One region of the Mesorhizobium sp. M4B.F.Ca.ET.017.02.2.1 genome, then DNA from elsewhere that is predicted to be linked to it. Evidence: predicted binding sites of a transcription regulator. Region 1 holds the regulator's gene; the other holds the start of a gene.
The links. Region 1 encodes HrcA, which represses chaperone genes, less so after heat shock. Its sites were predicted from a motif close to GTTAGCACTCNCNNNNNGNGAGTGCTAAC; they were not measured.
Positions count from the first base shown of each region.

Region 2: the regulator HrcA is predicted to act here: its motif matches at 15,308-15,336, upstream of EN738_RS07435 (co-chaperone GroES).

Region 1 is NZ_RZOF01000141.1:27-12,157, forward strand. It holds gene EN738_RS17905 (YraN family protein) at 58-435, opposite strand; gene rsmI (16S rRNA (cytidine(1402)-2'-O)-methyltransferase) at 428-1,336, opposite strand; gene EN738_RS17915 (hypothetical protein) at 1,501-1,695, shown strand; gene EN738_RS17920 (EamA family transporter) at 1,769-2,206, opposite strand; gene EN738_RS17925 (low molecular weight protein tyrosine phosphatase family protein) at 2,335-2,655, opposite strand; gene hemW (radical SAM family heme chaperone HemW) at 2,715-3,872, opposite strand; gene rdgB (RdgB/HAM1 family non-canonical purine NTP pyrophosphatase) at 3,874-4,521, opposite strand; gene EN738_RS17940 (VOC family protein) at 4,521-4,931, opposite strand; gene rph (ribonuclease PH) at 5,116-5,832, opposite strand; gene hrcA (heat-inducible transcriptional repressor HrcA) at 5,969-7,051, shown strand; gene EN738_RS17960 (hypothetical protein) at 7,129-7,326, shown strand; gene EN738_RS17965 (sorbosone dehydrogenase family protein) at 7,441-8,790, shown strand; gene EN738_RS17970 (LysE family translocator) at 9,117-9,734, shown strand; gene cysK (cysteine synthase A) at 9,930-10,910, shown strand; gene EN738_RS17980 (glutathione S-transferase family protein) at 11,040-11,660, shown strand; gene EN738_RS17985 (TetR/AcrR family transcriptional regulator C-terminal domain-containing protein) at 11,670-12,131, opposite strand, start outside.
Region 2 is NZ_RZOF01000037.1:430-19,192, reverse strand. It holds gene EN738_RS07555 (helix-turn-helix transcriptional regulator) at 1-265, shown strand, start outside; gene EN738_RS07550 (hypothetical protein) at 419-1,189, opposite strand; gene EN738_RS07545 (hypothetical protein) at 1,240-1,791, opposite strand; gene EN738_RS07540 (thermonuclease family protein) at 1,865-2,599, opposite strand; partial or broken gene EN738_RS07535 (DUF1508 domain-containing protein) at 2,730-2,923, opposite strand; gene EN738_RS07530 (DUF3606 domain-containing protein) at 3,613-3,807, opposite strand; gene EN738_RS07525 (low affinity iron permease family protein) at 4,244-4,606, shown strand; gene EN738_RS07520 (hypothetical protein) at 4,779-5,306, shown strand; gene EN738_RS07515 (ATP-dependent Clp protease proteolytic subunit) at 5,569-6,258, shown strand; gene EN738_RS07510 (NAD(P)/FAD-dependent oxidoreductase) at 6,276-7,187, opposite strand; gene EN738_RS35370 (hypothetical protein) at 7,398-7,553, opposite strand; gene EN738_RS07505 (hypothetical protein) at 7,628-7,930, opposite strand; gene EN738_RS07500 (hypothetical protein) at 7,984-8,271, opposite strand; gene EN738_RS07495 (hypothetical protein) at 8,281-8,538, opposite strand; partial or broken gene EN738_RS07490 (ATP-dependent DNA ligase) at 8,686-9,541, shown strand; gene EN738_RS07485 (DUF892 family protein) at 9,619-10,128, shown strand; gene EN738_RS36880 (DUF982 domain-containing protein) at 10,601-11,134, shown strand; gene EN738_RS07475 (DUF982 domain-containing protein) at 11,152-11,439, shown strand; gene EN738_RS07470 (Hsp20 family protein) at 11,742-12,218, shown strand; gene EN738_RS07465 (Hsp20/alpha crystallin family protein) at 12,313-12,822, shown strand; gene EN738_RS07460 (DUF982 domain-containing protein) at 13,195-13,572, shown strand; gene EN738_RS07455 (hypothetical protein) at 13,909-14,124, shown strand; gene EN738_RS07450 (DUF982 domain-containing protein) at 14,208-14,528, shown strand; gene EN738_RS07445 (usg protein) at 14,512-14,790, opposite strand; gene EN738_RS07440 (hypothetical protein) at 14,814-15,155, opposite strand; gene EN738_RS07435 (co-chaperone GroES) at 15,490-15,804, shown strand; gene groL (chaperonin GroEL) at 15,867-17,495, shown strand; gene EN738_RS07420 (hypothetical protein) at 18,174-18,763, opposite strand, start outside.

The sequences.
Region 1 (12,131 bases):
ACGACGCTGCGCGTCGCTTGCTCGCCGACCCTCCCCACAAGGGGGAGGGTAAGGCCTTCAATTCCTTCCATAAAACGCGTTCTCGACATGCACCGGCCAGCGCCAGGGCAGCACGGCCACCATGTCGAAGCGCGCCGACAGTCTGCCATAGTCGGGCTGGCGCGACAGCCAGAGGTCGGCGGCGCTCTCGATGCGGCGCTCCGATTCGTAGGCGATCGCCTCCATCGCTTCCATCAGCGTGCGCCGCGCCTTGACCTCGACGAACAGCACCAGGTCGCCGCGCCTGGCGATCAGGTCGATCTCGCCGAACCTTGTGCGGTGGCGCCGCGCCAGGATCCGGTAGCCTTTCAGCATCAGCGCCAGCGCCGCCAGCCATTCACCGCGATGGCCGCGCCGATAGGCTTTCAGGCGGCTGGCGGCCGGGCGCTCAGCCACCGCTGCCCTCTGCCGAGGTGTCCCTGAGCTCGAGCAGCCGCCGGTAGAGCGCCTGCTTCTGGCCGCCGGTCATCTTCGCCGCTTCCGCTGCCGCCTTGGAGGCCGGCATTTCGGCGGCGAGCGACAACAGCAGCCGGTCGATGTCTTCAGGTTCGTCGGCCTTGGCCTCGGCGGGACCGACGCAGATGACGATCTCGCCCTTGGGCGTGTCGGCCGCCGCATAGTGCTCGGCAAGAGCCCGCAGCGTGCCGGTCCGCGTCTCCTCGAAGGCCTTGGTCAGCTCGCGGCCGATCGCCGCCCGGCGTGTGCCGCCCAGCGCCTCGGCCATCGCCGCAAGCGTCTCGGCCAGCCGCCTGGGCGACTCGAAGAAGATCAGCGTCGCCGGCACCTGCCTGAAGCTCTCAAGTTTCGTCAACCGCTGGCCGGTCTTCACCGGCAGGAACCCGGCGAAAAGAAAGGCGTCGGAAGGCAGGCCGGACGCGGTCAGCGCCGCCAGCGCCGCCGACGGGCCGGGGATCGGCACGACGCGGATGCCACGGTCGAGCGCCTCGCCGACCAGCCGGTAGCCGGGATCGGAGACCAGCGGCGTCCCGGCGTCCGAGATCAGCGCCACGCTCTGCCCGGCCTCGAGCGCCGCGATCAGCTTCGGTCCGGCCTCGGGTGCATTGTGATCGTGATAGGCGGTGGTGCGGCGGCGGATGCCGTAGCGCTCCAGCAGCACGCGCGACACGCGCGTGTCCTCGCAGGCGACGATGTCGGCGGCGGCCAGCGTCTCCAGCGCGCGCAGCGTGATGTCGGCGAGGTTGCCGATCGGCGTCGCCACCAGATAGAGCGCCGGCGCGAGCGGCCGCGCCGCGATCTCGGTCTGCCCGATCACATAGCTGCGTTTGTCGCCGGTCACCCTTGGTCCTCCATGCAGCCTGTTTGGCACGGCTGATGCCCGGTTGCAAAACGTGACGACGAAGTAATGTCGCCCGCCATGCCTTTGCCATAGTGCGGAACGAAACCGTCACCGGCGAATTTTATCCGTGAGTCTCGCATGTGTGAGTCTCGGGGAGGCACAGGATGGATAGCCTGAAGATTCAGGACGTTTTCGAGCCCTATTATGCGGGCCGCAAGCGTTCCGCCATGCGAAGGAACAAGTGCCTGCCGGCCAGCGCCGATGACGCCGCCGGTAAAACCGAGGCCGGCAAGCGGCGTTTGCGCCGCCGGCCGAAGACCAGGCTCAAGGCCGCAACCGATAGCACGACGGAGCACTGACCGGACGATGCCCAATCGCTTCGATATTTTCATCACCCGTCTCGAAACCAGGAACAGCCGCGAAGGCGTGCCGCTAGCCCCGATAGGCGACCAGCACCGCCCCCGCCGCGATAAGGCCGACGCCAAGCCAGTTCGCTCCGGAGAGGCGCTCGCCGAGAAAGACCGCGCCAAACACCGCCACAAGCACGACGCTTAGTTTGTCGATCGGCGCCACCTGCGCCGCGTTGCCGATTTTCAGCGCGCGGAAATAGCAGAGCCACGAGGCGCCGGTAGCCAATCCGGAAAGACCGAGGAACAGCCACGTTTTTCCGGAGATCGATGCCAACGGCTGGAACTGGCCGCTGGCGGCGAGAATGGCCGCGAGCACGACCAGGATGATGGCGGTGCGGATCAAGGTGGCAAAATCGGAATTGATGGTCTCGATGCCGACCTTGGCGAAAATCGCCGTCAGCGCCGCGAAAGCCGCCGACAGCAGCGCCCAGAATTGCCAGGAAGAAGCGGTCAGGTTCATTTCGGGTGGCCTTGTCGGTTTTCTGTCCGCAATTGCGTTAACCGGATACCGCGAAACGCGCACCACCAGAAGCGCAATCGGCAGGGCTTGGAGATTGGCTGCGCCATCAGCGCTGGCACACCGCTTCTTTACAGATATCGCGGCACCTTAGCCTCGAGCAGCCGCACCAGCTCCGGGTCCATGAACTCGTAATTGTCCGGAATGTCGAGGCAGATGACCCTTGCCCGCTTCAGGCTCGCCTTGAATTTCTTCTGCAGCTTGGCGCGGTGCGCCTTTTCCATCACGAAGATGATGTCGGCCCAGGCGACCAGCTCATGCGTCAGCGGATTGTCGGCATCGTGATTGGTGCCGGCCGAGGCGACCTCGATATCCCTTCGTTTGGAAAACACCTGCTCGGCCGTCGGGCTGCGCAAGCGGTTCTGGCTGCATACGAAGAGGATGTTCTTCAAGGGCTTTTACTCAAGCATGATCTTGTCCGAAAACCGGCTTCCACTTTTCGGGATCATGCTCAGCGCGCCAGGTCCGCCACCACGGCATCGAGCACGATCATGCCGGCCGTCGTGGCGCGCAGCCGGGAATTGCCGACCGGCGCGACAAGCCCCTCTTCCTGCAGCACCGCCAGTCGCGCGCTTGACAGGCCGCGTCCGGAAAACGCCTCGTAGCGCGCAAGATCGATGCCTTCGGCCAGCCGCAGCCCCATCAACAGGAACTCGTCGGCTTCCTCGGAACGCGTCAAAATCTCGCCGCCGGTGACGCCATGGCCCTTGGCCTCGACCAGATTTGCCCAGGTTTCCGGCATCCTCTCGGCGATGGTGACCGTGCGGCGCCCGTTCTCGACGAAACGGCCATGCGCGCCGGGGCCGACGCCGACATATTCGCCGTAGCGCCAGTAGGTCAAATTGTGCCGGCTTTCCGCGCCAGGCCTGGCGTGGTTGGAAATCTCGTAGGCCGGCAGCCCATGCGCGGCGGTCACCTCTTGCGTCAGCGCGTAGAGATCGGCGGCATGGTCGTTGTCGGGAATGGTGAACTTCTTCGCCGCGTGCAGCGCGTGGAACGGCGTGCCTTCCTCGATGGTGAGCTGGTAGAGCGACAGATGGTCGGCGGCATGGCCGATGGCCTGCTCGAGCTCGGCTCGCCAAGCCTCCGGCGTCTGGTCGGGCCGCGCATAGATCAGGTCGAAGGAGAGGCGCGGAAAGATCTCGCGCGCGAGCCCGATGGCATGCAGCGCCTCCTCGACATTGTGCAGCCGGCCGAGGAAGCGCAGGTCCTTGTCGTTCAGCGCCTGTACGCCGAGCGACACGCGGTTGACGCCGGCGGCGCGATAGCCGCGGAAGCGCTCGGCCTCGACCGAGGACGGGTTGGCCTCCAGCGTCACCTCGATGCCATCAGGCACCGTCCAGTTCCTCGCCACCGCATCCAGCACGGAGGCCACCGTCTCCGGCTTCATCAGCGACGGCGTGCCGCCGCCGAGGAAGATGCTGGTCACCTCGCGCGGTCCGGTGCGGGCGCGCATGGTCGCCAGCTCCGTCGCGAACGCGCGCGCAAAACGCTCCTGGTCGACCGGCTGATGGCGGACATGGCTGTTGAAGTCGCAATAGGGGCACTTGGCCGCGCAGAACGGCCAGTGGATGTAGACGCCGAAGCCGGGGCTGCGGTCGAGCAGCATCTCAGGCCGATCCCAACCTGGCGCGCGCGAATTTCTGGAAGGCGCGGGCGCGGTGCGACAGCGCCGTCGGCTGGCCCGGCTTCCAGCCGTGTTTTTGCTCGGCGCTCATCTCGCCGAAGGTCTTTTCGAACCCATTGGGCAGGAACACCGGATCGTAGCCGAAGCCGAGCGTGCCGCGCGGCGGCCACACCAGCGTGCCTTCAGCCTCACCGCGATAATATTCGGCCTCGCCGTCGGGAAACGCCAGACAGATGACCGCGACGAAACGGCCCGTGCGCTGCGCAGCTTCGGCCGCGCCGACCTCCTGCAGCGCCACTTCCGTGCGCTGCATGGCCATGCCGAAGTCGCGGCTGCCGTCGGGCGTCTCGGCCCAGTTGGCGGTGTAGACGCCGGGCGCGCCGTCGAGCGCGTCGACGCAGAGGCCGGAATCGTCGGACAGTGCCGGCAGGCCGGTGGCCTTGGCCGCGGCATATGCCTTGATGTAGGCGTTCTCCTCGAACGTCGTGCCGGTCTCGTCCGGCTCGGGCAGGCCGTATTCCTTGGCCGATTTCGCCTCGAAGCCGAACGGCGCCATCAGGTCGGCGAACTCGCGCAGCTTGCCCTCATTGTGGCTGGCGACGACGATCTTGTGTCCGTTCAAAGAATGCATCACAGGCCCCAGATCCTTGGCTCGGCGAATTCGATCGAATTGCCCGAGGGGTCGCGAAAGTAGATCGAGCGCCCGCCTTGCGGCCATTCGAAGTCGCTTTCGATGGCGATGTTCCGTGCCGCGAGGTGCTCGCGCCAGCCGGCGATCTCGTCGGCGCTGGCGGCAAAGCAGAGATGGCCCTCGCCCACCGTGCCATGCGCCGGCACCTTCAGCCTGGCGTCCGGCGCCGGCGGGATTTTGGTCGCCTCGGCGTTGAACAGCAGCAGCACGCCGGTCCCGCAGCGGAAGAAGACATGGCGGCCTTCGACCCTGGCGATCAGTTCGAGGCCGAGGATGTCGGAATAGAAGGCTTCGGCGCCATGCAAGTCTGTGACGTAGAGCGCCGATTCAAGGATCGCGGAGGGTATCACGAAGCCCCCCTCTCTGCCCTGCCGGGCATCTCCCCCTCAAGGGGGGAGATTGGCTGTATCGATTGCCTCAGCCAATCACCGGCGTAGCCAGATGGGGGCCGGCGTGGAAGCTTCCAATCTCCCCCCTTGAGGGGGAGATGGCCGGCAGGCCAGAGAGGGGGGCCCAGGCTCGGCATTCGAAAACCTACGCCACCGCCATCTGCTGCAAACTCACCAGGCGCGAAATTCCCTTCTTGGCCAGGTTCATCAGCGCCGCGAACTGGTCCTCCGAGAACGGCTCGCCCTCGGCAGTACCCTGGATCTCGACGATGCCGCCCTTGCCGGTCATGACGAAATTGGCGTCCGTGCCGGCCGAGGAATCCTCGAGATAGTCGAGATCGATGACCGGCTGGCCGTCATGGATGCCGCAGGAGATCGCCGCGACGTGGTCCTTCAGCACCTTGGAAACGCTGGCCATCTGGCGGGCTTCCATCCAGCGCAGGCAGTCATGGAGCGCCACCCAGCCGCCGGTGATCGAGGCGGTGCGGGTGCCGCCATCGGCCTGGATCACGTCGCAGTCGACGGTGATCTGCTGTTCGCCCAGCGCCTGCAGGTCGACCACGGCGCGCAAGGAACGGCCAATCAGCCGCTGGATCTCCAGCGTGCGGCCGCCCTGCTTGCCGGCGGAGGCCTCGCGGCGCATGCGCTCGCCGGTCGAGCGCGGCAGCATGCCGTATTCGGCCGTCACCCAGCCCTTGCCGGAATTGCGCATCCAGGCCGGCACCTTTTCCTCCAGGCTGGCCGTGCACAGAACATGCGTGTCGCCGAATTTCACCAGGCACGAGCCTTCGGCGTGCTTGGAGACGCCGCGCTCGAAGGAGATGGCGCGCATTTCGTCGGATTGGCGTTTGGAGGGGCGCATCGAGGCCTCTTGTCTCTGGTTCTTAAGGATTCGTGGCCGGCTTGTAGACGCATGCGGCGCATGGCGCAAAGGAAAATGGACCGGGTTGCGCGGGCACCGGCTAAGTCTATATTTGAACCGGAGGTTTTTGGCTCGAATGACCAAGGCAGTCGATCCGGCATCGCAGTCGCCCGTGCTTCAATCGCTCGATATGCGCTCGCGCGACATCTTCAGGCGCATCGTTGAATCCTATCTCAGGGATGGCGAGCCCGTCGGTTCGCGCAGCCTGTCGCGCATCCTGCCCTCCTCGTTGTCGCCCGCCACCATCCGCAACGTGATGAGCGACCTCGAGCATCTCGGCCTGATCTACGCGCCGCACATCTCGGCCGGCCGCCTGCCGACGCAGACCGGCCTGCGCTTCTTCGTCGACGCCTTCATGGAGCTCGGCGACCTCTCCGACGACGAGCGCCGCATCATCGAGGCGCAGGTGCGCGCCTCCGGCTCCGGCGCGTCGCTGGAGCACATGCTGACCGAGGCCAGCCAGATGCTGTCGGGCATGTCGCGCGGCGCCGGCCTGGTGCTCGCCGCCAAGAACGAGGTGGCGCTGAAGCACATCGAATTCATCCAGCTCGAGCCGACCAAGGCGCTGGCCGTGCTGGTGTCGCAGAACGGCGATGTCGAGAACCGCGTCGTCGACCTGCCCGCCGGCACCACCGTCTCGCAGCTGCACGAGGCGTCCAACTTCCTCAACGCCCACATCCGCGGCCGCACGCTGGCCGAGGCGCGCGTCGAGATCGCCCGCATCAAGGACGAGACCAGGGCGGCCCTCGACACGCTGTCGCAGGATCTGGTCGAAAAGGGCCTCGCCGTCTGGGCCGGCGCGGAAAGCGGCCTGCCGGCGCGCCTCATCGTGCGCGGCCGCGCCAATCTGCTCGAAAACGTCACCGCCCAGGCCGACATCGAGTTGCTGCGGCATCTGTTCGAGGATCTGGAGACGCAGGACGGCTTGATCCAGCTGCTCGATCTCGCCGAGGAAGGGCCGGGCGTGCGCATCTTCATCGGCTCGGAAAACAAGCTGTTTTCGCTGTCGGGCTCGTCGCTGGTGGTGGCGCCCTATCGCGACAAGGATGCCCGCGTCGTCGGCGCGCTCGGCGTCATCGGCCCGACGCGGCTGAACTACGCCCGCATCGTGCCGATGGTCGACTATACCGCGCAGCTGATTTCGCGCATGTTGCGGTAAGGTGTGATCCGGGTGAGACCGGCCTGACCTGGATCTCAACACACCGTGGAAGGCACAAGCAGCAAGGGAGCAAAAGAATGGCGCTGGAATCGCTCAAGGCCCAGATCAGCCTGCTGCTCGAGGAAATGGTCAACCAGCCCGAGGACCAGCACGAGATTCAGGAGCAGCTGCGCGAGAAGCTGCAGGAATTGCGCGCCATGGGCCTGCCGCTGCCGGCCGATCTGGTCGAGCTGGAAAAGCGCCTGGACGATGATTTCTACGCCGAAGGCAGCTGAAACCATCCCTCAAATCGGCGTGTGCCTGATGTCCCAGGCGGAACGACCGCCGCATCCGCCCGTTCACTATTCGCGACGGCGCCGCGTGCGGCGCCGAAACCCCTGGAGGCCAGGATGATCCGATTTGCCGGCCTTGCGGCTGCCGCCTTGCTGCTTGCAACGACGGCCTCTGCCCAGCAGGCCGGCGAGCCGGTGCTGACCGGCAAGAAGGCCTTCGGCGACTGGAAGGCCGACAGGCCTGGCGTGCGCCGGCTGATCAGGCCGGATGATCTGCAAAAGCCCTATGTCAGCCGCTCCGTGTCGAACGGCGCCGGCGTGGCGGATCGGCCGGAAGGCGCCAGGCCGCTCGTGCCATCAGGCTTTTCCATCGAACTCGTCGCGTCGGGCATCGACAATCCGCGGGTCGTGCGCGCGGCGCCCAACGGCGACCTGTTCGTCGCCGACAGCAAGGCCAGCCAGATCCGCGTCTATCGCCTCGCCGAAGGCAGCGCCAGGCCGGCGCAGGAGGCGATCTTTGCCACCGGCCTGACCCGGCCCTACGGCATCGCCTTCTATCCGCCGGGCGACAAACCGCAATGGGTCTATGTCGCCAACAGCAACAGCGTCGTGCGCTTCGCCTATCGCGACGGCGACCTCAAGGCCGAAGGCATGCCGGAAACCATCGTCCCGGAAATCCCCGCGAACCATCACTGGACGCGCGACATCGCCTTTTCGCCTGATGGCAAGACGCTCTATCTGTCGGTCGGATCGGGCTCCAACGTCGCCGAGGACATGGCCGCCGAGCCTGAAGGCGGGCTCGAGCAATGGGCGACGTCGGCGCCGCTCGGCGCCACCTGGGGCCCGGAGGAAGGCCGCGCCGACGTGCTGGCCTTCGATCCGGACGGCAGCAACCGGCGCAGCTTCGCCACCGGCTTGCGCAACTGCTCCGGCATGACCGTGCAGCCGCAGACGGGCGCGCTCTGGTGCGTCGTCAACGAGCGCGACGAACTCGGCGACAACGTGCCGTTCGAATACGCGACGACGGTCAGGCAGGGCGGCTTCTACGGCTGGCCCTGGTACTATATCGGCGCCAACGAGGACCCGCGACACGCGGGCGCGCGCGCCGATCTTGCCGGCAAGGTCACCGTTCCCGACGTGCTGCTGCAGGCGCATTCGGCGCCGCTCAACATCGCCTTCTATGAGGGCGGCAGCTTCCCGGCCGACTACAGGGGCGATGCCTTCGTCGCTTTGCACGGCTCCTGGAACCGCGGCGTGCGCACCGGATACAAGGTGGTGCGGTTGAAATTCAAGGACGGCAAGCCGACCGGCGAGTATGAGGATTTCGCCACCGGCTTCGTCATCTCCGACGACGACGTCTGGGGCCGGCCGGTCGGCGTCACCGTCGCCAAGGACGGCGCGCTGATCCTCACCGAGGACGGCAACGGCACCATCTGGCGCGTTACCTATGGCGACGGCCGGTCCTGAGAAGCCTTACGCTGGTCGACCCCCACTCCGTCTCGGCTTCGCCGAACCACCTCTCCCCCGATCGACGGGGGAGAGGAAAGGCGCCAAGCTTTTTTGCAGTCAACGCTCGCCAAGTAAGGCCCCCTTCCTTTCCCTCCGGAGGGGGGAAAGGTGGCGCGGCGGAGCCGCGACGGATTGGGGGAACCACGTGGCAATCAAGCCTCGGGCCGTCAGTTAGCCTTGTAAGGCGAAGACCACGATGGTCTGGTGCAATGGATTCCGACCGTGAGGGAATTCAACCCCCGCCTGTTCCATGCGATAAGACCCTCCGATCTGGAACCTTATCCATGACGCTCACCGGATTCCTCGCCTACAGTGCAGCTCTCGGCATCGCCGCCGCCATTCCGGGTCCCGGCGTCACCGCGCTTGTGGCGCGGGCGCTGGGTTCCGGCTTCCGCTCGTCGCTGGCGATGTCGTTCGGCCTGATCCTCGGCGACCTCACCTACCTCACCGCCGTCATGCTCGGCCTCGCCTTCGTCGCGCAGACCTTCGGCATGGTTTTTCTTGCCATCAAATGGGCGGGTGTCACCTATCTCGCTTTCCTCGGCTGGCGCTTCTGGACCAGCGGCATCACGCCGGAGACTGTCGAGGCGCGCAAGGGCAAGGGCGGGCTCGCCGCCTCCTTCCTGGCCGGCCTGACGGTGACGCTCGGCAATCCAAAGACGATGATCTTCTATATCGCCATCACGCCGACCATCGTCGACCTGAAGGCGGTGACGCTCGCCGACTACGGCATCCTGGTCACGCTCACCGTCCTCGTCCTGCTGGTGGTGCTGGTGCCCTATCTGGCGCTGGCCGCCAAGGCGCGCTGGTTCCTCAAGTCGCCGCGCGCGCTGAAGGCGCTGAACCGCACCGCCGCCGGTTTCATGGTTGGCGCGGCGGCCGCCATCGCCGCCCGTCAATAGGCTGCAATCTCAACCGGTCTCCATTTCGGGGAAAGCATTCCGGAAACGGGCCGATCCGGAAAATGCTTTTCCGGGGCGGCAGCGTTTTCAGCACGCGCCCCACTCGGATATTTTCGGCCGGCAGCCTATCTTGCGCGGCTGAAAGCCCTATTCTGTCGCTTGATGCAATTGCCTGCCTGACCTGGGAGCGAAACAATGAACAAGCCCGTCACCTCCGCGCGCGTGCCCGGCCGCGGCCGCGTCTTTAATTCGATCACCGAGACGATCGGCGACACGCCCCTGGTGCGGCTCGACAAGTTCGCCAAGGAGAAGGGCATCGTCGCCAATCTCCTGGCCAAGCTCGAATTCTTCAACCCGATCGCCTCGGTCAAGGACCGTATCGGCGTTGCCATGATCGAGGCGCTGGAAGCCTCCGGCAGGATCGCCCCCGGCAGGACGACGCTGATCGAGCCGACCTCCGGCAACACCGGCATTGCGCTCGCCTTCGCCGCCGCCGCCAAGGGCTACAAGCTGATCCTGACCATGCCGGAGACGATGTCGGTCGAGCGGCGCAAGATGCTGGCGCTGCTCGGCGCCGAGCTGGTGCTGACCGAAGGTCCCAAGGGCATGAAGGGCGCCATCGCCAAGGCCGATGAGCTTGCCGCCACCTTGCCGGACGCCATCATTCCGCAGCAGTTCGAGAATCCGGCCAACCCGGAGATCCACCGCCGCACCACGGCCGAGGAGATCTGGAACGACACCCAGGGCGAGGTCGACATCTTCGTCTCCGGCATCGGCACCGGCGGCACCATCACCGGCGTCGGCCAGGTGCTGAAGAAGCGCAAGCCTTCGCTGCATGTCGTCGCCGTCGAGCCGGAGGCTTCGCCGGTGCTGTCCGGCGGCCAGCCCGGCCCGCACAAGATCCAGGGCATCGGCGCCGGCTTCGCGCCGAAGATCCTCGACACCACGATCTATGACGAGATCGTCAGGGTCTCCAACGAGGATTCCGTCGCCAATGCGCGGCTCGTCGCCCGCCTTGAAGGTGTGCCGGTCGGCATCTCGTCGGGCGCAGCACTCCAGGCGGCGATGGTCGTCGGCTCGCGGCCGGAGAACAAGGGCAAGACCATGGTCGTCGTCATCCCGTCCTTCGCCGAGCGCTACCTGTCGACCATCCTGTTCGACGGGCTGGGGGCTTAAGCAGCCTTGACGGACCGTCGCGGGACGCTGGACCGCTGAAAAAACCCGTGTGGCGTCAGCGTGGCGCTTGAGCGCCGCGCGGCTTCCGGTGCAAATCTCCCTCGGCCCGCGCGGCCATTGGGAGGATTCATGTACAGACTTTACACGCGCCCCGGCAGCGGCGGCTTCGTCGTCGAGGCCGCCCTTGCCCTGGCGGGCGCGCCGTTCGACCAGGTCGACGTGCCGAAGAAGGACCCGCCCGACCAGGCCTTCCTCGACATCAGCCCGTTGAACCAGGTGCCGGTGCTGACCTTGCCGGACGGCCGTTCGATCACCGAGTCGGCGGCGATCTGCATCCTGCTCGCCGAGCGCCATCCGGAAGCCGGACTGGCGCCGGCGGCGGGCTCGCCCGCCCGTGCCGACTTCCTGCGCTGGATGGCCTTCATGTCGTCGGTCCTCTACCCGGCGGGGCTGCGTTTCTATTATGCCCATCGCTACACCGCGGCGCCGGACGGCGTGGAGGCGGTGAAGCAGGCCGCGCTGGCCGAGATGGATCGCGGCTTTGCCATCCTCGACAAGGCCCTTGCCGGCCGCGACTGGCTGGTCGGCGAGCGGCTGTCGCTGGCCGACGTCTACCTGGTCATGCTGGTGGCCTGGCATCCCGAGATCGGCAAGGTCGCCGCCGCCTGGCCCGATATCGAGCGCCTGTGGGCCAGGCTGCGCGATCATGACCTGATCCGCAAACTGAATGCCGCCCACGCGATGTGGTGAGCGGGACCTTTATCCTGGCGCGAGGCCGTCGAGCAGGAAACCGAGGCCTTTGCGGAAAGCGCCGTTCCAGTCGTCGTCCAACAGCAGCCGGGAGCGTTCGATTGTCGCGTAGCGCTCGCTGAGACGGGTGAGGCGCTGCTGCGCGGCGGCCCTGTCGTCGTCCGACAGGTCGAAGCTCGCCCGGGTGATGGTGGCGCCCATCACATAGTTCCAGAGCGACCATATCGCGGCGTTGATATCGGCGTCCGCCACGCCGGCCCTGGACAAGGCCTTGCCCAGCAGTTCCAGCCGACTGAGGATGTTCGGGCCAAGCGCCCGGCGCGGCAACAGCGATGCCGACCAGGAATGGCTGAGCATGCTGGCGCGCCAGTCCTCGAGTATGTGAACGATCTCGCCGCGCCAGTCTTCGGACTGAGGTTCTTGCGGCGATCCGCGATACTCAAGCACCGCGTCGAGCGCCAGATCGAAGAC
Region 2 (18,763 bases), on a different contig from region 1:
GGAGAATGCTAAGAGCGGCCATGAGGCTTCACGTCTACGAACCGATGAGCGCATTGGCTTCATTGCCAGCGCAGAAGGTCGACGCCTGATCGAGCGCCTTGTTCGACTTCCTCCGCGAGTGCGTGCCCGCGTGTTTGCCCTTATCGCCGCAATCGGGGAAGAATTGACCGTCCCTCAATGCAATGAGATCGGGCAGACGGACGGCGAACTGGTGCCGGCTAAACGCAAGATGGTTCGACCGCAGGTTTGGGCACGGTTCGACTAAGCCGACCGTGCGTTTTGCTCCTTCATTCGGCTAAATAGTCGCTTCGGAAGCGTCTGGAAAACAGACACTTCGTCTGCCGTGCCAACTGAGGACTCTAACCGATACGGTCGGTCGCCGTACGGCGGCCCGCCATGGGTTGGCTCGACGCTCAGGTCAGAAGGACAGACGTGCTATGATCTTCGCGGGCCCCACTGCTCGGACCGCCGGCGCGACGGTTTCTGGTATTTGGAAGGTCCTCAGGTTCTGAGCTTTGGATGTCGAGCCCGGTATCGCCGCCTCTGCGGATGCAATATCTTTCGCGCTGACCTGTAGCGACTTACAGGCTCCCTTCTCGTCCCAAAGGTTCTTGGCGATCGCGCTTCCCACGGCTGCAGTGATGGCGCTGGGGGCAATATCGTTCGGCGCGACCTCGCGCGTCGCGATCAACGCCTTGATTGCCTCGCCGAGGATCGCAGCGGAGTCGTCGAAGTCGACCCCACGGACTTGGTCGAACCTCTTTTCGGTGCTGCCGTCGACGATGCAGTGATGCGCGATGAAGATCCAGTCGTGGATCATGTACGCCGGAGCGTAGCCCCATGGGGAGAGACCCTTGAAGACTTGCGCGATCTTCGGGATCGAGCCGCCATCGGTGTACATGAGACCCGGCCTGATCGTGCTTCCAGGAGTCGCCGGATCCGCCCGATGGAAGATCAAGGGATCATGAGGGTCGGGCACAAACAGGAAATTCCCGTCGCCGGAACTGTTGCCCTCGCCGACCCACATGACGAACAGGCTGCCAGATATTTGGCCGGTGTTGAGCTTCTGGTAGTCTATTGAGGTGCACCCAACTGCCGTTCCAACTGCGAGCGTAATCATGCTCGTAATCGAACGGCACGCAAATCGCCGAAACAGCTGGATCGAATCGCTGAACGCATTGTGTCGCATCGTTCCACCTCGGTCGAATAGGGTGCTGATGGTAATGAGACCTTGCCTAACTAACGGATGAAGTCAGAGAAAACCGACCCAGTGGCTCTCGGCGACAATCGAGATTGGCACCCCTCGTCGCGCCAGGCGGTGGCTTTGAAATCTTGTCGCCAAACGATGAGTGCTTCCAAGACTCGGTGGCATAGGCCCCGATCACGAGCACGTCGGTTTTTTGCGTCAAGCTGCCAGCGCGGCCGCCACGATCCGCTATGGCCTGCTCGCAGCATTTTTCGCTGGCCATAATTGAACGTCCCGGTGAAGCAGTACGTCCGGCCTTCAAAGGTCAAATGCGGAGGCGGATTGCAAAGGGGCAGGGTGGTGGGCTTCACTTCTCCGAGTTCGAAATCTCGGTTCGAGAAGCCGTTCAACGTATCGAGAAGTTCGGTGTGTTCATCGAAATCGAGCACGCCGTCCGCGAGCATTTCATTGACCCGTCGGTACAAGGTCCGGACGATCGGCTGATCGCTAATCTCGACATTGGCGGCCAGCCACTTTTGAAGGAACTCGACTTCGGCCTTGTCGATAGTTCCGTCCGGGGCGACGCCGCGCGCCAGCCCGATCAACTCGTCGATCTGCCGCGAAGAAATACGATCGCCGCCGACGCGGTTGTAAAACTAATCATCCATGAACCCCTCCTTAGCAAAGCGTCTCGCACGCTACCCCGTCACCATCCCTATCCAGCTTGCGGCCCCACGCACAGTTGTGCAGGTACCATTGGGCGTCTTCGCAGGAGCTGATTTGCGAGCAGTACCGCCGGGGTTCGCACGAAAGGCCGCCGCTTTGCGCGACCAGCTTGCGACCGATGATGCCGAGCGGCTGGCTCGACGGCGCAGCAACGTCGCCATGCGAGGCGCGCCAGTCCCAAGGCGCGTCGAATTTGCCGACCCATAAACCGACCTTCGCCGCCTTGGCCTTGGCCTGCTGCGGCGCGTAGGCGCCGTTGCTGTAGCGCGGCCAATCGAGCGCCTGGCCATGCTCTACCATCCACGCCGCCACGCTGGCGCCGTCGGCGCGCCGGCAGTCGCCGACGACGCGGTGATAGCGATCCCAAGTCACGAAAGTGCACTGCACCGGCCGCGAGGCGGTCAGGAAACTATCCAGCGCTTCGGCGGATCGTCGGCCGCACTGGTATTCGAACCCCGTGGCGTCGTCGCAATATTGCTTGCTCTCTGGTGCGTCGATCCCGTTGAACCGAATTCGCTGGCCGCGGATCTCGATTGTGTCACCGTCAATGACGGACGCGACGCCGGTCATGGAGGCGGGCTTCGGCCCGATCCAGTTCGAAGGGGTCAGGTCGGGCAAGCGGTCACTATGCAGAATGACCGTCTCAGCAGCGAAGGCTCCGATTGCGGCAGCGGTGACGAAGATCAACCGTCGCGGCACAATTGCCCACCGCAGTGTACGGGAGTGTTTTGCTCCAGTGCGCTTGCGCCTAGTGAAGTTTATTTGCCGAAGATTGCCTTAGGAGCTGAGGGCCTCACTTGCCCTAGCGCAACAAGTGCTAGTGCCGATCCGAAGCTCGTTCCGAAGCCAATATGCTCAGCTTCGGAATTGCCACCGGCGCACTCGGGCCATTTTTCTTGATCGAGTCGATGGCGTTCTGAGCGCTGGATTTGCTTGAGTAGCTCTCGGTCGAGAATATACCTCGCTGTTGTACTTGAAGCGAACGCGATATTCGCCAGCTTTGTCCTTATAATTTCGAACTTATATTTCGCGTGATTTGGAATCTGCCTTGGCCGCCCTTGCGCCCGCACCATTCCTGCCTGCCGACCTCCGAGTCGGCGAGCGGGTGATCGATGTCGCACCGGTCATCAGGCAGGGCACCTCAGAGGGCGTGGCTGAAAACGAACGCAATGCGACTTGTCCAGACAGGCGCGGTGTCACGGGGGGAGGCACCCCTTAAATGGACATTAATATCATTCGCCCCAGCCTAAAATTGTCAGGGGAACCGCGCCGCCTATCACGCGTTGAACCATGTCGAAAAGCCCGTTGCCAACCAACCCCTGCAACGGGCTTTATTGGATAGCCCGGCACCCGATCGTGTCACTCTGTCATGCTGCTGAGCAGCCGGGCTATCCGGTTCTCGCCAAATGACTCGCAAGTCCCCCCAAAATGAGGCTCCGAGCTCCATTTCGAGATCGCTGATGAAATACGGGCGAAGGGGATGGCCGCGGCGTCCGCTGCTGGGCCAAGTGAGAGAAGATGACAACGAGACGAAGCAAAAGCGGATGCTAATGCAGTTTTCGCCATGCGGCCTGCCTAGAGACACTGTCCCGGCTCGGCACCTCCTCGATGTCGGTGCATGGCCCGGCCTGCGGAATCCTGTGTCACCTCGATTTAAGCAGACCGGGCTATCGCTTGACCCTGATTGGCCGGAAAGTTGGTCAATTTTGTTGCTCACCCAGCTTCTTCGCCTCCCGCTCAAGCGTCTCGCGGTCATTGCCGTGTTTGGCAATCAATTCGCGGGCCTCTGGGATCGTGAGTTGGAACTTGCTCGCAAGATAGCCAACTTCATATTCCTCGTCTCCCGATACCCGGTCGCGGTCTCGAAAATCGGTCTTGCTTCTGTCGTCTGCCATGGCTGTTCCTCCTAATTGAAAGAGAACAGCAACCGTGCCGGAATGTTCCGACGACCTTCAGCAAACGCTAACGGAACGCACGGGCGTGCGATATTGAATCAAATCGAGTTTTGCGTTGGAGTTCGTATTGTAATCTTGCCGGCAAGGCCCGGTTGTCCTTCATCCGTCCGATGGAGCCCGAGCTGGTGAGCAACCGCCCAAGGGTGAGGGCTGGTCACACGAGGTCAAATTCTACGGCTACCGCACCCAGGTGATCAAGGACGCTGACGGGAGACGCGTTTCTTCACCAAGAATGGTTTCGACTGGACGGCAAAGTACCGGCCGCTCCTACAAACTCGGCAAGCGCGCAAAAGTTGCCGGAAATCGCGATCCTGATCGGTGGGAACTGGTGCCCTAAACCAACGTTGGTTGCGCATCATCATCCAAGGTTTGTGTCATGGAAAAGAGGTTCAATCGAATGGCGGAAGCAGTCGCTCACGCAACAGGTAGGCCGTGGGCGTTCGCTCTTTGCTTGGGATCGGTTTTGACCTGGGCGGCCACAGGCCCTGTGTTTCAATACTCCGAGACCTGGCAACTGGTCATCAACACCGGAACCACCATCGTCACCTTTCTGATGGTGTTCCTGATTCAGAACACACAGAACCGCGATGGCGCCGCCATCCAGGCAAAGCTCGATGAGTTGATCCGCTCCGGCCAGGGCAAGAACGACTTTATCGGCATCGAGCATCTGACGGAGGAAGAGGTTGAGGAGTTTCGCGCAGCATGCGCCCGGGCGAAGGAAAGGTCACGAGATGTGTAGACTGCGCGTTCGAAGACGGCTGACGCTCACATTCTTCTCCGCGTTATCCGCGGGGCCCTGCAATCGCACCATCGAGGCGCTGGAACTTCATCTCCGCATGCACATTGAGCTAGGCGTGCCCCATAAGCTTGGAGGCGCGTCGGTGGCGATACACACTAGCGGAGTTCATCCTATGCAGCTGGTTCGGACTGAAGTCGGCGAGGCCATCGGGCACAATGGGCAGCCGGTCCTGCGCGTTTCGTTCTGTGGTGAGGGCGGCGAGCGCGTTAGCGTCGATATGGCAAACGCGGAGCCTCTTGCGGGCGGTGGCGAGAGCCGCGCAATCGGTCGGGCCAAAGCGTTGCTCGTGCAGACCGCCACGTTTGACGCGGCTGCCAACGACTATGATGCCGAGAGCAACGGCAATTTCGACGAAGTCGCAGTCACTTCTGCGCATACCCAGAGCGGTGCCGGGTTATATATCTTTGAGTATCGGGACGGAGATGGCGGCCGGCTGGTTCCGCAAGCCGGCATGGCGAGCTTCGAGGCTGCTCGCGAGGAAGCAATTCGATGTGCGATCGACCTTCTGATCGACCTCCAGCCCGGCACGGACGATCTCTCTGGCTGGCTGGTGCGAGTGCGGGATGAACACGGCACCTTGCTCTGCAGCATCGACGTTTCCGACGCTGAATTGGCACGCCAAGCCAGTGCTGCCGTGTGAGCCATGCGGCAGACGGCACAAGTAACTGACCAGGAGACGTTTTGAGAGCCTTCTTTCGCAATTGGGTGAGACCGGAGCGGCCGGCGAGCAGCCGACAAGTTTGTGAGGCGCGTCGACTTAGAGAGCGACCAGGCCAAGCGATAACAACGCTCGCTAATTGGCGGCTCGGAGCATTTCCAATTTTTCCGGCCTTTCCAGGCGCTATCGTTTGTTAAGTCGCATTGTAGCCCCTCTTTCAGGCTTCCATGCAAAGGAACCTTCCATGGTCCAATTTCCCAGCTTCCACTCCCGCACTGCCAGGAGCGAATGTTCGGCGGCGCCGGGCGGTCCTGCTTCTACGGCTCCTATGGACCTAGCAAGACGCCAGAGGTCGAACGGCCGAAAGGAAGCTCCGGGAGACGAAAAGCTTTTGGTCGGCTCAAATGTTCAAGTCAATGGCATGATAAATGATCAGCTGTTCCTGGCTTTCATGAAGCAGCTCGGTGCTGTCAGGGCTAACGACGAAGACCTGATCCTTGAACTGATGACACAGGGCGGAGATGCCGATACGGCGAAGCGCATCGCTCTGGAGATACGGGTTTTCCAGCGATACAGCGGCAAAAGCGCCTACGTCGTGGGCAAGACCGCAGTCATGTCAGCCGGTGTTACGATCTTTTCGGCTTTTGAATGTGCGGACCGCTTCCTCACCCCGGACACAACGTTGCTGATCCACGAACGTCACATCGAAAAGACGATTACCCTTCAAGGACCCATAAAGTCCTGTCGGCAAGTCATTCGCGAGGAGCTTGCAGCTCTGGAGACGGCCGAGCGCGTCGAACGAGAGGATTTTGAACACTTCGTGAGGGGAAGTGGCATGTCCGCGGAGGACCTTTTCGAGCGGGCGAAGGAGAATTGCTATCTAACGGCGCAGGAGGCGCTCGATCTTCGGCTGATTGCGCGCATCATCGACTGAAGGATCAAGGTTTGCGGTCAGCTTCGATCGCGCTTACGCAACTCGTTGTGAATGTGGGTAGCTGCTAGCGCGGCATGACCGAAGCCCACCGCAATCTGGTTGAGAGCCTTGGCGACATCTCCGATTGCGTAGAGCCTGGGTATCGTCGTTTCGAGATGGTTGCCGACCAGGATATAGCCTTCGTCATCACATTCCGCCCCGATAGCAAGAGCCAACTCACTTCTTACATCACAGCCCATGCAAGGATAGATAACGTCTATCGGGACCAGGCCGCCGCCCACCATGGAGAGTTCGAAACCACAGGGATGCGGCAGCACGTCGTCTACTGCGTCCCAGATCTCTACTCCTGCTTGTCTCGCCCGGCGCCGGCCCCCAGTCGAGATATCGGATTGGAAATTGCACAGGATCGAGACATGGGGGGTGAAGTCTTTCAAGAAGATAGACTCTCGAAGCGCATCCTCCTCGGGACCTATGACCCCTACTCGACGTCCCCGAACCTCGTACGCATCGCAGACCGGACACAGTCGAATCGAACCCCTTTCTATGGCCGTTTTGATATTGGGGATCGCCGGCGCACGGTCAACCACACCCGTTGCCAAGATCACAAAGCGGGCATTGACTGGTCCTAAAGAAGTCTGAAGGACAAACTTGCCCTGTTCCTTGTCTAGCCGTTCAACGGAACCTTGGACTATTTGAGAACCATAATTGACTGCCTGCTGCTTGAGCCGTTTCAATAGGCTCTTGCCGCTTATGCCATGTGGAAAGCCGGGACAATTGCGGGTCTTCGGAATTAGCTTCGCGCGCGCATCGCCTGTGTCGAACACGATGCAGGATCGCAGAAATCTTGCGAGATATACGGCTGCCGCAAGTCCGGCCGGCCCGCAACCAACTATTGCCACCTCGTACCATTTTCCAGCGGATCTGCGCATTTCTCCCAACGAGAAAGTGGAGCCGGCGTTCCAGCCGGCTAAGGGGAGGTATCTCTCGGGACCGTCTCGGAGCTGGCGACATCAGGCTGCCAATTCGATTGTTTCCGCGGCAATCCTGGAACCAATCTCCAATTCCTAAGAATGGAAACCCCGCGGCACAAAGCCACTCAGAGCGCCGTACGTGATCCGGCTGCTCCTGTCCTGCACAGACTAGTCGCGGGAGCTCTGACGCGGATCATGCAGCTTTTCGGCCTTGTTGGTTTCACGTAGTATGCGCACGATCGCGTCGACCGGCGAGGGCGGTTCGGGCACCGGCTTGCGGTTCCATCGCCATAGAAGATCAAGGACCTCTCTCAGATTTGCCATCACTTGCAACCTCCGACCTAAGGCCGAACTGAGTAGCCGCGAGCTTGTTCCTGAAATGTGCCGATCTCCTTGATCTAGGGCGATAGCATTGCGGCGATCACGAATACGACCGCAGCCAGGACCACGACCGCAGCAATCACCAGCACCGGCCAGTTATTGCCAGGCCGCAGGCCCGGCTCGCTATCCATAGGCCGCATCGCGTTGGCAAAGCTTGCCTGGTTTGTAAAATTCGCCGTGTGCTTCGCTGTGGGATTGGGAGAAGTCCGCGTGGCCGCCGCTTCCGCATCCGTCTCTTGAGGTACGGCTGCAGGGTCGAAGCCCGGCGTCTTATCCTGCGCTGCTCCTGCCTGGATATTGCCTGCGGGTTGCGCTCTCATTCTGATCTCCTTTGCAGCTCAACACCTGTTCGCTGCTGCGGTTCCCACAGCCGTCAAACAATCCGGCGGGCTTTTTCGGCTGGCTTTCGCGGCAAAGGGCTCGGCGCTCCAATGCTCGACTTAATGCTTGGAGAAGGCGGCTTCATTCTCGCATCCTCCCGCCACTGCTTGAAGCGAACAAAGGCGTCTGCTGCGGCATCGCATTGGATACGCGATGGACCATTTGAGTGCAGGATCACTTGCGCGGCTCGCCTGGAGAGGCCGTGCTTTTCCATGAACAAATCGAGGTCGTACGGGCAGTTGTCGGAGACTGGGTCGCTGCTGGCCTGATATTTGCCCACTCGTTCCTCCTATCCCCTCACGGCAACGCGCGAAGTCGGCGAGCAGTCTGCGATGGAATCGAGGTCGACTGTGACCAAGCCACCGCCGTCAATCCGAACGGTTATCTTGCCGTCGGTGCTATCGACGCGCGTCGCAAAGCCGCTGATTGGGACTTTTTCACCGGCCCTGACTTTCTTCGGCGTGTCGATCGCAAGGGGAAAGTTGTAAGTCGGGATGCTCACGCTCGAAACACCACCCTCCATCACCTTCAGGATGGTGGCTGTCAAAGTGATCTCGTCACCAACTCGCGGACCTCGCGCCATCGTCTCCACCGCTTTGAGCCGGGGTAGTTATCTAAACATTCAAGTTAGCTAAAATGTTCCGGAACCGGATCGGGGTTGGTGCCTTGAATCGCGGTCCTTCGAGTCCCGTTGATGCGTTTGAAGTTCATCGAGCCGTTGATGTCGACCTTGGTGGAGAGGCCGCCCGAGGGCGATGCCTGGATCCATGAGGTGAAGTTCGACGGCTACCGGTCGCAAATCATCATCGATGACGCCGAAGTGCGCATCCTCACCCGACGCGGCCTCGATTGGACAGCCAAATATCGGGACCTGGCCGAAACCGCGAGAGGGCTGAACGTCCGGAGTGCGATCATAGATGGAGAAATTATCGTGCTGAACGACGCGGGCGTCTCCGATTTCGGAGAACTGCGCAAAGCCATCACCGGGCGCCAGCACGACCTCTATTTCGTGGCCTTCGATCTCTTGCATCTAAACGGACACGACCTGCGCGACATGCCTTTGATCGATCGCCGGGAAATCCTTCAGGCAATGATTCCCGCGGGTCAACACATCCAGTTCAGCGAGGCGCTTCCGGGAAGCGGCGCGGCCGTATTCCTCCTTGTGGATCAGGCCGGCCTTGAAGGGTCGTTTCGAAGCGCGGGGATAGTAAGTATCGCTCTGGTCCGTCGACCAACTGGCTAAAGGCCAAATGCTACGTCGAGAAGGAGATGGACATCATCGGTGTGCAGCGGGAGGCCGGAAGCCGGCGATGGGGCTGATGGCGGACAACGGCCGCTACATGGGCGGCGCCTTCGTCACCTTCAAAGCCGACAAGCGGCAGGCGCTGTGGGACCGGGTCGCGGCCAGGACCGGCGCTCCCTCACCGAAGGGCCTCGCCAAGGAAAAGGCTGAGTGGCTGAGACCGGGGCTGGTCGGCCGCGTCAAATTCCTGAAGGGGGAGGAGAAACTTCGCCACGCCTCGCTGAAGGATTTTTGGGAAGCGAACTAGGCTCGCTTCGGCGGTGACCTACAGGAACAAACCGCATCAGCAGACGTTTGGCTCCGATCAAATCATGGAGACAAGCAATGTCCGAATCGCGCGAATGGCTGATCCAATGGCTGAGGGATGCTCACGCCATGGAAGAACAAGCCGAGACCATGCTATCGGGCCAATTGAGCCGCATCGAGAGCTACCCCGACCTCAGCGATAGAATCCGCATCCACCTGGAAGAGACCAGAGAGCAGGCCAAGCGGTTGAGAACCTGCCTGGACGGTCTTGAAGAGGGGTCTTCCATGCTCAAGGACGCCGGCGGCAAGCTGACCGCGATGGCGCAGTCGCTCAGCGGCGTGTTCGCCGGCGACGAGGTCATGAAGGGATCATTGGCCAGCTACACGTTCGAGCACATGGAAATCGCTTCTTACACCATCCTCATCGCTGCTGCGAATGCGGAGGGCGAAGCCCAGATCGTCCGCGTCTGCGAGCAGAATCTGCGGGAAGAGGAAGCGATGGCTGAGTGGCTGAAAAGCAACCTGCCACAAGTTACGGAAATGTTCCTAGCGCGGACAGCGGCCGATCGCGACAGCGCCAAACGCTGACTCTGGTGCAATCGGCGGCTTGGTCAAGCGGATGCTAATATATTCGACTTGTCGGAAAATTGTTCGGAACCGAAATTGCCGCGTCGCGCTTATAGGACAGTGGCAACCGTCATTCTCTCGGGTCCGTGGCCACGAATGAGAGCGACCCGTCGCTTTGTGGAAGACGACGACGGGCCGCCTCAGACTTTTCTTCACTTGGAGATGGCTGCAACAAATCGGCTTGGACCGTTATTCCGTCATGAAAAACGTGGATGACTTCCGCAGCCAGGGCGTTTCGGTGTTCCCTATCTTCCTCGACCGTGCGCAAGGCCGTGTGTGGACCCGTTCAAGACCGTGCTCGGACCGGGCAGCGATGCCGAACACGCGCCCACGCCGCAACGGCTCGACCTTCTGCCAATAGGCGAAGGGGTGCAGAACCAGCCAATTGGCCTTGGAGGCCAACCTTTTCGTTCTTGGCTCTTTCGTTAATGGAATGGACTACATACCGGCAGATACGCTTGGCGAGGCGTCGGCGCTCATCGGCACGCTCGACGAAGACCCTCCCCGAGCTCGCTTGCGACATTATCGAGAGCTAGGTTCCCAGAAATTTTGCGACTGTGATCATCCGATCTTGACGCTGGAAATCGGCCGCAGGTCGCCGCCGTTCGTTGGGGCGACCATCGTCAACAACCCGAAATCGTTCAAAGAATTGGAGGTTTCTATGAGCGAGAGAACATTCGAAAGCCCTGTGTTCGTGAGAGCCGCGGAAGGTCTCATTCAGGAAATAGCCTGCCTTGAGGATGCCTTCGATTTCCTTGATGAATGGCCTTCGCACCGGCGCCGCATAATCTATGAGACCGCGAAGCGGGCATGCTGCCGCGCCTTCGACGGCAGCGTGCCTTTGCAAGTCGCCCGCGACGCGTTCGCCGGCTTTGCCCGGTCGGTGAAAATCCTCGAGGATGTTACAACGGCGATGCCCTGGATGGCCGGCGCGAAGATGGGCCAGACCGGCGGCGTTGCCGCCTGACTGTTCGGAGGGAGGAAATGATGCTTTCCCAGCCTTTCGAAAAGCCCGTTCGCGTTTGGGTCGGGCTTGGTTTTCCGCGGCAGTTGAACTCCGTTGTCGATGCCTACCAGTTCGTCACGGATTGGTGTGGCAACAGTCCGGAGCAAAAGGCGGCGATCCGCGCCTGCAAAGCCGCGCTGGCCGGCGACATCGACGCAGAGACCGCGCGCGGCATTCTCGTGCGGTTCGCGGGGAAGAAGGACATCCTGGTGGAAGACGGAACGATGACGCCAGTCAAAACCACGGGGAGACCGTTGCACGTCTGATAAGCAATCGACCTCGGGGCGACGGCCATTCGGCCGCCGCCCCGAGGTCACCAGCCGCAATGCGCCGCAATCCCGTGGCGCGGCATAGTCTTGAAGATCGATACCTCTCCGCCTTGGCATTCCGCCAAGACCTTCCCGAGCGGACTAAGCAGGCAGACTGCCTTTCAGACCTTGAATGGCGAAATCGCCTAACTAAATCGTAAAATGCCGGAGGCCCATTTAGGGGACCGGCCTGTCGGACGGATGCAAGAAGGCGTCCGACAGCAAGCTTGTACCCATGTTGCTCAAAGGAGGATGTGGCTATGAGAAACACTTTCGACTTCACCCCCCTGTTCCGGTCGGGCATCGGCTTCGACCGAATGTTGAACGCGCTCGAAGCCGCGAGCCGTGTGGAGACAGTCGACAACTGGCCTCCCTACGATATCGCCAAAAAAGGGGAGGACGACTACCGCATCACCATGGCGGTGGCCGGCTTCTCGCAGGATGAGCTGGACATCACCCAGGAGCACAACATGCTCATGGTGTCCGGCCAGAAGCCCGCGGAAGACAATGCCGAATACCTGCACCACGGCATTGCCGAAAGGGCCCTCCGTAGACGGTTCGAACTGGCTGACCATGTCAAGGTCGTGAACGCCAGCCTCGTGAACGGTCTGCTGACGATCGATCTCAAGCGCGAGATTCCTGAAGAGATGAAGCCGCGCCGCATCGAAATCGGTAGCGTCAAGGCAAAGCCGAAAGCCGAGGCGAGGCAGATCGAGGCCGACACCCAGGCTGCCTGACGCTGTCCGGTGACCGACTGGACAAGGCGCCGGACGATGGGCCCGGCGCGCCGGAAAGTATTGTAATCCATGACCGAACAGAAGGAGACGACATATGAGTGTCCGTGATCTTATTCCGTGGAGCCGTGGCAATGGCGACCAGCTTCCGAGCGTCTTTCGAGACAATGATCGCGATCCGTTCCTGTCCTTGCATCGCGAAGTGAATCGATTGTTCGACGACGTGTTCCGTGGCTTTGATTCCAGCCTGCCGGCCTTTGGCAGGGCTTCTTCCTTCGGCGGCGGCTGGCCGAGCGTCGAGATTTCCGACGGCGAGAAGGCGGTCAAGGTGACCGCCGAAGTACCCGGTCTGGAGGAGAAGGACATCGAGGTCCTGCTCGACGATGGCGTGCTGACACTGAAGGGCGAGAAGCGCTCGGAGATGGAAGATAAGGACAGGCAGTTCTCGGAGCGCTACTACGGCCGCTTCGAGCGCCGTATCCGCCTCGGTTACGAGGTCGAGCAGGACAAGATAGACGCCCGCTTCAAGAACGGTGTGCTGACGGTCACGCTGCCGAAGACCGCGAAAGCGCAGTCCCAGGCGAAGCGCATCGAAATCAAGCACTGAGGCAGTTGGGGCGGCGGCGGATTGAGCCGCCGCCGTCCTTCGCCAATCGGGGAGGGATACAATGATGCAGAACGCCACGCAGATCGCATCGGAACTGTCACGCGGCAAGGGGCATGGTCGTTGTCTTCGTGACAGGAAGCCCAGACCAGATCCTCCCACCCTCGGTTCAGGGCGGCAAGCTGCGAGCCAAAGGAAAATGAATTGGGCGCGGCTAGCCGGCACTGCGGATTTCTTCGGGCGGAGGGTCATTGAATCGGAAGCCAGTCAAACCGCCGCGGAAGGGTGGAAACCCGGTGTGCCAATCTCTTGAACTCAAAAGAGGCACTTCCAATATTTTTTCTGTGACCCGTCGCGTCACAGCGGAAATTGTGCGTGTCCTTGCACGGCTATTCCCGCGAATGGGTCTCGTATGCGCTCCACGGCCAGAAGGAGGTTGCTATGGAAAGTGGAACGTTCAAGCAGCCGATTTTTGTGAGGGACGACGGCTTCGTTCTCCGAAGGATCGACTGTGTTATGGATGCCATAGAGTTCCTTGAGGAATGGCCGGTCGAAAGACGTGGCCTTCTTCACGCGGCGGCATCTGAAACGTGCTGTTCCGCTTACGACGGCGGGAAGTCTGTCGAGGCGGCACACAAAACCTTTACGACTTGGGCTCGCAGGGTCGGGGTTATCGAGGATGTCCCCGTGGCGCCGTCATGGATGACAGGGCCGAAGATCGGCGCGGACCACTCTTTGGAAACTGATGCCTGAAATTCGCAGCGGCGGTCTCCGTACCGCCGCAGCATCCGGTCGATCGCGAAAAGGATCAGTCCAAGCGGAGAGTGACATGGCCTCGGATCTCTCTGATCATCTGAAACCACGACGAAGCGCCAGTCCTTGGAGCGCTGGCTGGGAATGCGAGTTGGCAAGGAAGAAATTGCCCCCGCCAGATAGGCTTCCTGCCGATGCGGATCGGGACCGGGCGACCAGCCCATGGATGCGATGCCCCGTAGCTGCTAGCCCTACGCCCTTGACCCAGATGGCGTCGAGGATGCCATCGAGAAGCCCGTGGTGGCGTCCGTTTCCGGACATGGAGGGAGGTCAACGATGATAATGACACGTGAGGACGTTGTCTCGGTCCTTGGGCCGATGGACGAAACGCTCATCGCCGATATCTTGTCCACCGGCGCCTCGTTCGAGGAACTCAGTGAGGCCTGGGCCTGGCTCAACGGCGATGAGGCGCTGATGGGCGAAGGACGGCCGCTGCCGGGCACGCGCGTCGCCGAACTGATCGACCTCCTTGATGCCGACAAGGACGATTGAGCGCTCCGATGCGGCAAGAGCTCCTTGGTGCCCCGAGCAGGACGATTGCTTGCTGGCAAAAGACGTGAAAAACGGAGGAAGTGATGAACGACGTTCGTTTTCCCGAACCTGTTACCCTGGAATTTTCCCCCGCCTCGCGCAAGGTCGCCAGCAGCTTCGAGGCACTGGAATGCCTGGACCAGCAGTGGCCCCATTGGGCGCGCGGAGGGAGTTGGCGTGCTGCCGCGCGCGCCTGCCGCGACGCGCTGGACGGATGGCGCAGCGCACGCGATGCGCACAAGGCCTTCCTCAGGGCGGCAAGGCGGGCTGGGTTGGTTCTGCCGGCAGCGCGCGCTCCTCGCAAGTCAAGCCAACCACGGATGATCGGCGCCCTGCGGCCCGAGAGCTTCATTGGATGGCAATGACCCCGTCGACGGCGCGCCATTCCGACGGCTTGATCAGCCGGTGGTGGGCAACGCGCACGGAGTGCAGCGCGCCGTCCAGCTCGCTTTCCCAATAGTCGAGAAAGCCTTTCAGCTCCGGGAAGTTCGGCGCAAGATCGTATTCCTGCCAGACATAGAGCTGAAGCAGGCTCGGGTGGTCAGGAAAATGGTAGTGGATTTCGGCCGTGGTCAGGCCGTAGCCTTCCATCTGCAGGAGGAATTCCCTGCTGACCGCAGTGACCATATGCGTCTCCTTGACTTACGACATCAGGCGTCCAGGCGGTCAGACATGTGCCTGTGGCCACTCTCAGCCGGGATCGGGCGGTTTGCGTCGTCCAGCCGGCATAGGGCATCCATGATCTGATCGAAGGTGATCGTCTGCTCGGCTCCCGGCGGTCGGCGCAGCGTCGGAACGGATTCCACCGCGCAGGCATCCGAGGCCCAGGACGAGAGGATCGCCCGCTTCTCCTGAATGTCGAGCGTATCCTCCTTAAGGACGTCGTCTGGATGGGTGAAATGGCGCGCCGGCGACAACAAACGGTCGAGCGCGAGGTCGGATGTTTCGGGAACAAGAGAAGGAATGATCGGCTTGGGATTGTGTCGGTCCATCGTGGTCCTCCGTCTTTCCAAAAGCTCCTTTGTCAGACTCCTGTTTTGAGGCCATCGCCGGCGGCGAGGGCTCGGATTATTTTGTTCCTTCGTCGGAAAATTCAAGCGGGAATGCGCGGCTGTAATCCAAATTAGCCACATGTTTTCATGTCACTAGCACTCGATTGGTGCGAGTGCCAAAAAATTCTGCCGAACCTCTTGAAACCGAAAAGTCGCAGAACTAGCTCGATATGCGCGCGATGCCCGCGAGGGTCGCCGCACCCCGCACCGATCCGATATTGCCGGTCCGGTGTGGAAGAACCTCAAAAATCTGTTTGTCCAGAAGGAGAACGATATGGCGTTCCGTCCATTGCATGACCGTATCCTGGTCCGCCGCATCGAGGCCGATGAAAAAACGGCCGGTGGCATCATCATCCCCGACACCGCCAAGGAGAAGCCGCAGGAGGGCGAGGTCATCGCCATCGGACCTGGTTCGCGAGATGAGAGCGGCAAGCTCACGCCTCTCGACGTCAAGGCGGGCGATCGCATTCTGTTCGGCAAGTGGTCCGGCACTGAAATCAAGCTCAACGGCGAGGACCTGCTCATCATGAAGGAAAGCGACGTGATGGGCGTGATCGAGAATGCTGCGGCGGTCAAGAAGGCCGCCTGACCGGGGCTTCGATAGAACCCTCAATCAAGTCAATGAAAACTGCCCAGACAAGGAGTGATCCAATGGCTGCCAAGGAAGTCAAATTTCATTCCGATGCCCGCGAGCGCTTGCTGCGCGGCGTCAACATCCTCGCGGACGCGGTGAAGGTGACCCTCGGCCCCAAGGGCCGCAACGTCGTCATCGACAAGTCGTTCGGCGCCCCGCGCATCACCAAGGACGGCGTCACCGTCGCCAAGGAAATCGAGCTTGAGGACAAGTTCGAGAACATGGGCGCGCAGATGGTCCGCGAGGTTGCCTCGAAAACCAACGACATCGCCGGCGACGGCACCACCACCGCGACCGTGCTTGCCCAGGCGATCGTTCGCGAAGGCGCCAAGGCGGTTGCATCGGGCATGAACCCGATGGACCTGAAGCGCGGCATCGACAAGGCCGTCGAAGCCATCGTGGTTGAGCTGAAGACCAATGCCCGCAAGATCACCAAAAACGACGAGATCGCCCAGGTTGGTACGATATCGGCTAATGGCGACGCCGAGATCGGCCGCTTCCTTGCGGAAGCCATGCAAAAGGTCGGCAATGAGGGCGTCATCACGGTCGAGGAAGCCAAGACCGCCGAGACCGAACTCGAAGTCGTCGAAGGCATGCAGTTCGACCGTGGCTATCTCAGCCCGTATTTTATCACCAACCAGGACAAGATGCGTGTCGAGTTGGAAGAGCCCTATGTGCTTATCCACGAAAAGAAGCTGTCTAATCTGCAGGCACTGCTCCCGGTGCTGGAGGCTGTCGTTCAGTCATCCAAGCCGCTGCTGATCATCGCCGAGGATGTGGAGGGCGAAGCGTTGGCGACACTGGTCGTCAACAAGCTGCGCGGTGGCCTGAAGGTCGCTGCCGTCAAGGCGCCCGGCTTTGGGGATCGTCGCAAGGCGATGCTGGAGGATATTGCCATCCTCACCGGCGGGACCGCGATCTCGGAAGATCTTGGCATCAAGCTTGAGAATGTCACGCTGGCGATGCTCGGCCGCGCCAAGAAGGTGGTGATCGAAAAGGAGAACACCACCATCGTCGACGGGGCCGGCTCGAAGAGCGAAATCCAGAGCCGCGCTAGCCAGATCAAGGCGCAGATTGAGGAGACGACCTCCAATTACGATAAGGAAAAGCTGCAGGAGCGGCTAGCCAAGCTCGCCGGCGGTGTCGCCGTCATCCGGGTCGGCGGCTCGACCGAGGTCGAGGTCAAGGAGCGCAAGGACCGCGTAGACGATGCCATGCATGCGACGCGCGCTGCGGTCGAGGAAGGCGTATTACCGGGTGGCGGCGTAGCGCTTCTGCGTGCGGCCAAGGCACTGGACAGGGTTCAGGCCGAGAATGAGGACCAGAAGCACGGTATCGAGATCGTGCGCCGGGCGATCGAAGCGCCCGTGCGACAGATCGCCGAGAATGCCGGCGCGGAAGGATCGATCATCGTAGGCAAGCTACGCGAGAGGCCGGAATTCGGCTGGGGCTGGAACGCACAGACCAACGCGTTTGGCGACCTCTACAACGAGGGCGTCATCGATCCGGTGAAGGTGGTGCGGACCGCACTTCAGGATGCGGCATCGGTTGCCGGCCTGTTGGTGACGACGGAAGCGATGGTTGCCGAGAAGCCGAAGAAGGAACCCGCGGTGCCGGCAATGCCGAGTGGCGGCATGGATTTCTGACGAGAAACGGCGGTGTCCGCGCCCATGAGGCGCGGGCACCTGACAAATGGATAAAGCCATGAACGTGACGAACTTCAACGTGATTCCGCCGCCCCCTACGAAGCGGAACTGAAGGTCGCGCTCGACCCGGTTCTAGACGATTTGCTCGACAGAACCGCCGCTGCGGGGTGGGACCGGCGAAAAGCCGCGTACACGATAATGTTTCTGGCCGCTCGCAAACTTACGGACACCATGCCGAGCCCAGAAGCTACCCGTTCAACGAGCTAGTGCTAGCCGATCCCCGGACAAACCTGGGATTTGAACTTTTGCGAGGAACTGCATGCGATCGATGCGGTTGTCGCCGGGCTAGCCATTGCGATTTTAAGTGTCGTGGTCGGCCGCGAACTGGAAAACGGCTCCCTAACCAAGGCGCATCCAATGTCTCTGCCGGGCTACAGCTTTTATGTCGTCTGGATGCAGCACGGTCCGACGGGGTGGTGGAGCCCTTTCCTGGCGTGGATGAGAGCCGTAATCTAATGTCATGGCGCAGCATTGTGGTGCTCGGGCATCCCCACCATCGGACATCGACGCTCCGGCCCCACATTGTGGAGGGCAACTTCGCGCCTTTGAGCGGTCATTCGCCGCTTGTGCTAAGCCTGCTGTCTCAGGAAAGCTGCCGGCCTCAGAAACGGAAAGAAGTTACGATAGGCCCGCACGCCGGGAGCCCTCTCTGATTGCGGCAATGGCCGCTGGATTGGTGACCGGGTACGTGTTGATGAACAATTCGGGAGTGAAGCTCGGGAACTCGTCCTTCAGTCGCGCAGCCATCTTGGTGGCCCGCATAGTTTCACCAAGCATCGCATGAGCCATTGCAAAGAACAGAAGCGTGGCAGGCGAGTCGGACGGGGACCGACGCAGCCCAACCAACGATTCCCGGTACAGGCCAAGGACAAAGCAGCAGCGCCCCAACATTCCAAAGTACCACGGAACATTAGGATTTAGCCGGATCGCTCGGTTGGCCAATTCGTAGCCATGCTTGGCGTCGCTCCCAACAAGAGCCAAGCTTCCTGCAAGCAAGGCAAGTGTGTCAGCGTTGTTTGGGGACGACGCCAAGACGCGCTCATGTTCTTCGACAGCAGCGTCGATGTCGCCCTGCAAAGCCCGAAGATCAGCGAGCATTATTCGTGCGTAAATATCGGCCGGATCGAGGGCCAGCGCTTGCTTGACACATGCGCTCCAGCTCTCAATAGAGACAGAAACATCATCGGAAAACCCGTTGCAAGCATCCA